2 regions of the Gottfriedia sp. ABJ_BB2_2 genome follow, and region 1 is predicted to be linked to the other one. Evidence: riboswitches for the same ligand, from Rfam matches in the RefSeq annotation. Region 1 holds a riboswitch; the other holds the start of a gene.
The links. Region 1 has a riboswitch for lysine ahead of ACX6U0_RS17755 (aspartate kinase). Riboswitches for the same ligand answer to the same signal wherever they lie in the genome.

Region 1 (4,169 bases):
TTATAAATGCAGATTATAATTAAATTAACAAATTACCTTAGAAGGAGGGTAGGACATTGGACAATCATTTGAAAGAAAAATTAAGTCTTTTACCTGATCAACCGGGATGTTATTTAATGAAGGACATTCAAGGAACAATTATTTATGTAGGAAAAGCAAAAGTATTAAAAAATCGTGTTCGGTCATATTTTACGGGATCTCATGATGGGAAAACGTATCGCTTAGTCCAAGAGATTGTAGATTTTGAATATATTGTTACTTCTTCTAATATGGAAGCACTCATTCTAGAGATGAATTTGATTAAAAAATATGATCCGAAATATAACATTATGTTGAAGGATGATAAAACTTATCCTTTTATTAAAGTAACTGCAGAGAAACATCCGAGATTGATCATTACTCGTAACGTAAAGAAAGACAAAGGGAAATACTTCGGACCATTTCCTAATGTAACAGCTGCGACGGAAACGAAAAAATTATTAGATCGTTTATATCCATTGCGTAAGTGTTCCACTTTGCCTGATAAAGTTTGCTTATATTATCATATTGGACAATGTCTTGCACCTTGTATAAAAGATATAACTGATGAGCAAAACCAAGAACTAGTAAATGAAATCATAAGATTTTTAAATGGCGGGGAAGACCAGGTACGAAAAGAGCTTGAAGCAAAGATGATGGCAGCTTCAGAAGCATTAGATTTCGAACGAGCGAAAGAGTACCGAGATCAAATTATCTCTATCGAAGCAACAATGGAAAAGCAGAAAATGATGAACAGTGACCTAGTTGATCGTGATGTATTTGGTTATGCTGTAGATAAAGGCTGGATGTGTGTACAGGTTTTCTTTGTTAGAAGAGGAAAATTGATTGAGAGAGATGTATCTTATTTTCCAATTTATGACGAACCTGAAGAAGCATTTTTATCATTTGTTGGCCAATTTTATGAGAAGACACATAATATAAAGCCAAAAGAAATTTTTGTACCAGATAAAGTAGATAATGATCTGTTAAAAGAATTACTAAAGGTTCCAGTTCTCCAACCTAAAAGAGGACAGAAAAAAGAATTAGTTGTATTAGCAAATAAGAATGCGAAAATCGGATTACAAGAAAAATTCAAGTTGATTGAAAGAGATGAAGAGAGAACGATTAAAGCAATCGAAAAGCTTGGAGAAATATTAAATATCGAAACTCCTTATCGAATCGAAGCATTTGATAATTCTAATATTCAAGGTACTAATCCAGTATCTGCAATGATTGTATTTATTGATGGAAAGCCTTCTAAAAAGGATTATAGAAAATATAAAATTAAAACTGTAATCGGTCCAGATGATTATGATTCAATGCGTGAAGTAGTAAGAAGAAGATATTCAAGAGCACTGAAAGAAAACCTACCTCTTCCGAATTTAATTATCGTTGATGGGGGTAAAGGACACTTATCAGCAGTTGAAGATGTGTTGCAAAATGAGCTAGGGTTGTTTATTCCAACAGCAGGTTTAGTAAAAGATGAAAAACATCGTACATCTGAATTATTAATAGGGCAACCACCTCAAATTGTGCAATTAGGTAGACAGAGTCAGGAATTCTTTTTATTACAACGTATTCAAGATGAGGTTCATCGTTTTGCAATTGAATTTTATCGTCAGCTTCATAGTAAATCTATGGTTCAATCAGCTTTAGATGGCATTACTGGAGTTGGAGGAACTAGAAAGAAAGCATTATTAAAACATTTCGGATCTGTTAAAAAAATTAAAGAGGCAACAATTGAAGAGCTTATTCAAGCAAAAATTCCGAAAAATGTTGCGGAAGAAATCTATCAACACTTTAGAAAGTGATAGGGTATTTTTCATCCTTAAAAAGTCTTAGTTTGAAAATGTGTTAGAAAAGCATAGAATCAGTGAACTAGTCATAAGGACAAAAATTCCTTGACACTATTTTCAAAATAATTTATATTAAGTTAAAAATATAATATTTTCTCTCGTAATAGAGGTGCAAAACTTAAGAGTATGCTGTCATAGACGTGTGGCGTTGATATGGACAGTTGAAAGGAAGTTTTGCCGAAATGAAATGAATCCACAATTCTTTTCGTTGGGACTGCATTTAATAGGTGTAGTACTGTCGCATACTAAATGCGGGGAGCTATTGAAGAGATGTTGATGATTTGTCTATTTTATTACAATTTTGTAAATTAGGCGCGTGAACATTGCTTCACGCGCTTTTTTGTATTCTTTTTTATGAAAAATAGGTGAGGATGAGAAAAAATGGGAATTATTGTTCAAAAATTTGGAGGGACTTCAGTCGGTTCAATCGAGCGAATAAAACATGTTGCTGATACAGTAACAAAAGCCTATAAAGAAGGTAATAGTGTAGTTACAGTTGTCTCTGCAATGGGACATCATACTGATGAACTCGTTAATCTTGCACAGCAAATTAGTCCACAAAATAGTAAGCGTGAAATGGATATGCTTTTAACAACTGGTGAGCAAGTCTCAATTTCTTTATTAGCTATGGCAATTCAGGCTAAAGGATTTAAGGCAATCTCATTAACTGGTTGGCAAGCAGGAATCCATACAGAATCTATTCATGGTAATGCTCGCATTGAAACAATTCAAACAGAAAGAATACAGCAATTGATCAATGAAGGGTATATTGTGATTGTCGCAGGTTTCCAAGGGTTAAGTAATGAAGATGAAATTACAACTTTAGGTCGTGGTGGTTCGGATACTACTGCAGTAGCGTTAGCGGCTGCATTACAGGCAGAACGTTGTGATATTTATACTGATGTTTTAGGGGTTTATACAACGGATCCAAGAATCGAGCCAGAAGCTACTAAATTGAGTCATGTTTCATATGATGAAATGCTAGAGCTTGCTGCTTTAGGTGCAGCTGTTTTACACCCTAGGGCAGTAGAATTTGCAAAAAATTATGGATTAGTTATACAAGTAAGATCAAGCCAACATGATGAAATTGGTACGTTTATTGGGGAGGAAAATCAAATGGAACAACAATCAGTCGTAAGAGGAATCGCTTTTGAATCAAATGTCACAAGAATGACTTTAAATGGTTTACATAACCAAGTCGATCTTTTACCGAATATCTTTACAATACTTGCAACAGAGGGAATTGACGTAGACATTATTATTCAAAGTGTTACATCAGATAATTTAGTGAATCTTTCATTTTCTATTAAATCAGAAAATATGTTAGAAACTATCACAATTCTAGAATCTAAAAAAGAATATTTAGGATATGTTTCATTTGATTTTGAGAGCGAGCTTGCGAAAGTTTCGATTGTTGGAAGTGGTATGGTTTCAAATCCAGGTGTTGCGGCAAATATGTTTAAATTTTTAGCTGAAGCTAGTATACCGGTAAAAATGGTCAGTACGTCTGAAATTAAAGTTTCAACTGTTATTCCAAAGTCGCAATTACAAAATGCTGTTCATGCTCTGCATAAAGGTTATGAGCTAGATCGAGTTCAAGAAGAAGTAGTTGTAGAAGGATAAAATAAAAAATCCCCTTTAATCATCATTTTCCTTTCAATAGGAACTAGGATTAGAGGGGTTTTATAACATTTTAGCGAAATATTACCATATAATAGAAGTAGTAATTGGTAATGGAGGTTTTGATTTGATAAATGCAGGGATTGCTTATGGGGATATAGTTTTTCAATTAATATTATTAATACTTCTTATTCTATTATTCGTTTTTATTAGTTTATTTCTCATGAATTATATTATTAAAGGTGTTAAGAAAAATAAACAATTAGATGAAATGAATCGCAAACTAGATGAACTAATAAAGAAAAGCGAAAAAGATAATATGAAATAAGCCTGATCAATTAAATGAACAGGCTTATTTTTATTTTTTTGTAACTGGATCTTTTAGATCCCATTTTACTTGAAATTTTACTTTATCAGAACGTTTACTTTGCTCTTCATATGTTTCTGCAATTACATCGATTTGTTGTTGAATTTGCATTGCAAGAAAGCCTGCTTCCAATTGATAAGATACGTCTTTTTTATGTTGATTTCTGTATGTAACTAGTTCAGAAGTTAAGACAAAATGTACTTCTTGTTTTTTTTCATCTACAACCGTTAAAGTTCCCCAACCTGCAGTTTCAAAAAATTCAATAATTTCTTCAAATGTTGCTAATGGATATTTTCTAGCAATCATTT
Region 2 (4,169 bases), on a different contig from region 1:
ACTGTTCAAGTTGTTCCAATATTTGTTTATAGCTTGGATTGTTAAAGATATTATATTTACTGGAGCACAATGGTGGATGCTTGAAACCTATGGTGTGAAGGCTTACTACTCAAGGACTATTATTTTCACAGTCGGTGGCTATATCTTTGGCATTATCATGGCAATCGGTTATGCGATGATTACGATGAGAGCACAAAAAATTAAAGAAAATGAGCAGCAGCCTAAGGATGAAATGATCTTATAGACTGCCCGTCAAACGCTCGCTTTCTGTGTTTCTCCTAATTGCGGTGCTTATTTATGGATCTAAGGTAAGGTAACTACGCTAATTATTCGGCTCCTAAGCCTAAAAAGACAAACGTTTCCAGGTAGTCTGATTTTAGTTAATATAGTTGTCTACAAAATAAGCGCATCTATTATAGATGCGCTTTTTATGTTTCGTTATTTTACGTTTCTAACCATTTCATTTTCCGGTTCGACATGAATTAAAATTTGGGGATTTATGAGAACTTTTTTGATTTCATCTTCTATTTGATCGCAAAGTAGATGAGCTTCTTCAATACTCATGCTAGATGGCAAAACTAGATGAAAGTCGATATGTTCTTCAGCGCCAGATCTTCTTGTTCGTAAATCATGGTATTCAATAAATTGTGTTTTGAAATTTAATAAAACTTGTTCAATTTGTAGTATTTCGCTTGAAGATAACCCGGTGTCTAGTAATGGGGTAAATGATTTCTTTCCAAGCTCTATAGATTCTTTCATTATATATAATGCAATTCCAATCCCTATTAATGCATCTAGTAGTACCCAACCTGTGAGCGAGACTAAAATTAAGCTAGCCGCAACACCTAGCGATGAATAGACGTCTGTTAATAAATGTAATGCATTTGATTGCATTGCGACAGAATGCGTTTCGTCTCCTACTTTTTGAACTTTTTTACCAACTCGCCAATTGATGAAAGCCCCGAGTAGCATCACGATTACACCTATAAAAGGAAGTTTTATTGGTGTAGGGTGAATTAGTTTTTCAACAGATTCAACAATAATCCAAATTCCTGCAATAAAAATGAGAAGTGTTTCAATAGTCCCTGAAATATTCTCAAATTTACCGTGACCATAAGGGTGTTCCTTGTCGGGTGGGCGATTCGAAATTTTCACTGAGAAGAATGCGATAATGGAAGCGACTAAATCTAATAAAGAATGGATTGCCTCCGAAATAATAGCAACAGATCCTGTAATGATTCCAACTACTAATTTTAATAAAACAATAAAAGAGTTACTACAAATGGAAAGTAATGCAATTTTGGTTGAATGCAATCTATTCACCTCTGACCAATTTTTTCTACTTTAGCTAAGAGTGTTGTCCTAAGGCAACAAAAAAGAAAAACCACTAACATGAAGTTAGTGGCTTGTTTTTTTTATATGATGTTTTTTATTATTGATTAGATTTTTCATATTAATCACCTTTTTTTAGCGCGTAATTAGTATTTTATAGTAAAGATAATATTTTGAAAAGAAAAATTTGTTTAGACTAATAAATAGTAAAAAATTGAAATTACAGTTTATTTTTTAAAAAGGTTTGACATCCAATTTTAGACTGTGTTATACATAGACTAATATAATAAAAACAATCTATTCGTAGAGGTTGCATTGTATATGAGTATCGTTTAAGAGAACTGTGGGTTTGAAGACTAAACGAAAAAGGATCCGATGCCGAAGCATTAGAGCGCCACACGCTAAAATGCTGGGACTGCATTTAATAAATGTAGTACTGTCACTTGTATTTGTGAAGAGCTATTGAAGAGATGTGATTGGCAATATCCTTTTTATTTTAAAAGTGATAGGCACATGAACATATCCTTCATGTGCCTTTTTTAATACACTAATACATTGAAGAAGGCTTCTGGTGAATGAACTTGTGTTTAGTTATGAAGGGAGAATATTAATGTATTTACATGGTAATAGTCGAATTGATCATAATGGACATCTAGAAATCGGAGGATGCAGTACAGTTCAATTAGCTGAACAGTATGGGACACCTTTATATATATACGACGAATCTTTGATTGAGTCTAAATGTAGAGAATTTCATGAGGCATTAAAAGAGACTGGATTAAAGTATCAAGTTGCTTATGCAAGTAAAGCTTTTCTTTGTATTGAACAAGCCCGCTTAATAAAAAGAGAAGGGTTTTGTTTAGATGTTGTTTCAAGTGGCGAACTATATACAGCGATTCAAGCAGGGTTTCCACCAGAGAAAATTCATTTTCATGGGAATAATAAATCAATAGAAGAAATTGAAGAAGCATTAGATGCAAAAATTGGTTGTTTCGTTGTAGATAACTTCTTTGAGTTAGAAGTTTTACAAGCGATCGCCGAGAATCGTGGAGAATATGTATCAATTTTATTACGTGTAACACCCGGAGTAGAAGCACACACTCATGAATATGTTATGACAGGACAAGAAGATTCAAAGTTTGGTTTTGATATTACGTCAGGTCAAGCTAACGAAGCAGTTGCCATTTCGTTAAATTCACCGAATTTAAAATTATTGGGAATACATTCTCATATTGGGTCGCAAATTTTTGAGCCAGATGGGTTTGTTCATGCAATCAAAATATTAATGAACTTTTTAAGTGAATTAAAAAATGAATTAGACTATACAGCTGAAATATTAAATGTTGGTGGCGGATTTGGGATTCGTTACACTACTGAAGACGAACCGTTATCAATTGTAAAGCATATTGATCAAATTACTTCTATAATTAAACAACAATGTGAAGAATTATCGTATCCAGTTCCTGAATTATGGTTGGAGCCTGGGCGTAGTATCGTTGGTGAAGCAGGAACAACTCTTTATACGATTGGAGCAACAAAAAACCTACCTTCAGTAAGAAAATATGTATCTGTTGATGGGGGAATGACTGATAATATCCGCCCAGCACTTTATGGATCAAAATATGAAGCTATGCTTGCAAATCGCGCGAATGACGAGAATAAAGAGGTAGTGTCAATTGCAGGTAAATGTTGTGAAAGTGGAGATATGTTAATTTGGGATTGTGAGTTACCAGTTGTTGAGAGCAATGATTTATTAGCTGTATCATGTACAGGTGCATACGGTTATTCGATGGCTAATAATTATAATCGTATTCGTCGTCCGGCTGTTGTATTTGTAAAAGACGGTGTATCTAGAGTAGTGGTACAACGTGAAACGTATCAAGATTTAATTAAAAATGACATGATTTACATTGAAAACTCTTCTATTAGATAATAGAAGAGTTTTATTTCTGTTTCCTAACGATTTTATGTTTGTTTATCGACAGATTAAGACATATTTATCATTTATATTACAATATTGTAACAAAAGCGACTCCCTTCGCAAATCTATGATATAAATACCTAGTAGATAAGCGAGAGGAGACACGCTGAAATGTTTAAAAGAAAACTTACAGTGCTGGCTATAGCAGGTACATTTTTAGTATCTTTAGCGCCGAATGCTTCGGTAAATGCCGAAACGAAAGTAGAAAAAAAGCAAGCTGAAGTAGATAAATTCCAATCACAATTCAAAAAATTAAGTAATGATGTTAAAAAGATAGATCAAAAGATTAAAGATACGAAAGCAAAAATTCAATCTAAAAAAGAAGAAATCTCAGAAACTCAAAAGATTATTCAAGATAAGAATGCTAGAATTACATACTTACAAGACCGTATCGAAAAGCGTAACGAAATGCTAGAAGATCGTCTTGTTGCTATGCAAAAACAACCAAAAGTTAACTTAGTAACAGATGTTCTTTTCAATTCTGATGGTATTGTTGATTTCTTTAATCGATTAAATTCAATTACAACGCTTTTTGAAGCAGACCAAGATATCATTAAAGAACAAGAATCAGAACAAGCTGAAGTTGAAAAAGAAAGACAACTTGTGAACGAGAAAAAAGCATCACTTGTCAATGCAAAAGAAGAGCTTGTAGCGCAAGAAAGCGATTTATCTAAATCACAAGCAGCAAAAGAAAAATCATTAAGATCTGCAGAATATAGATTAAAGCTTGCGGTTAAAGAACTGCAAGATGCAAAAGAAGATGTAAGAGTAAGACAATTAGAACAACAATCACTTGAATTAGCTGAATTATCAAATGATAGTGATGACTCTAGCTCTAGCTCTAGCAATGCATCAG

Region 2: linked by a shared signal. The riboswitch ahead of lysA (diaminopimelate decarboxylase) and the one ahead of ACX6U0_RS17755 (aspartate kinase) in region 1 are both predicted to bind lysine.

What each region holds. Positions count from the first base shown of each region.
Region 1 covers NZ_JBVFKR010000010.1:43,943-48,111, forward strand. Annotated here, with positions in the region: gene uvrC (excinuclease ABC subunit UvrC) at 57-1,829, shown strand; lysine riboswitch at 1,971-2,144, shown strand; gene ACX6U0_RS17755 (aspartate kinase) at 2,256-3,497, shown strand; gene ACX6U0_RS17760 (DUF4083 family protein) at 3,622-3,822, shown strand; gene ACX6U0_RS17765 (YslB family protein) at 3,853-4,169, opposite strand, start outside.
Region 2 covers NZ_JBVFKR010000011.1:17,401-21,569, reverse strand. Annotated here, with positions in the region: gene ACX6U0_RS18225 (VC0807 family protein) at 1-244, shown strand, start outside; gene ACX6U0_RS18220 (cation diffusion facilitator family transporter) at 439-1,314, opposite strand; lysine riboswitch at 1,629-1,802, shown strand; gene lysA (diaminopimelate decarboxylase) at 1,943-3,265, shown strand; gene ACX6U0_RS18210 (C40 family peptidase) at 3,425-4,169, shown strand, end outside.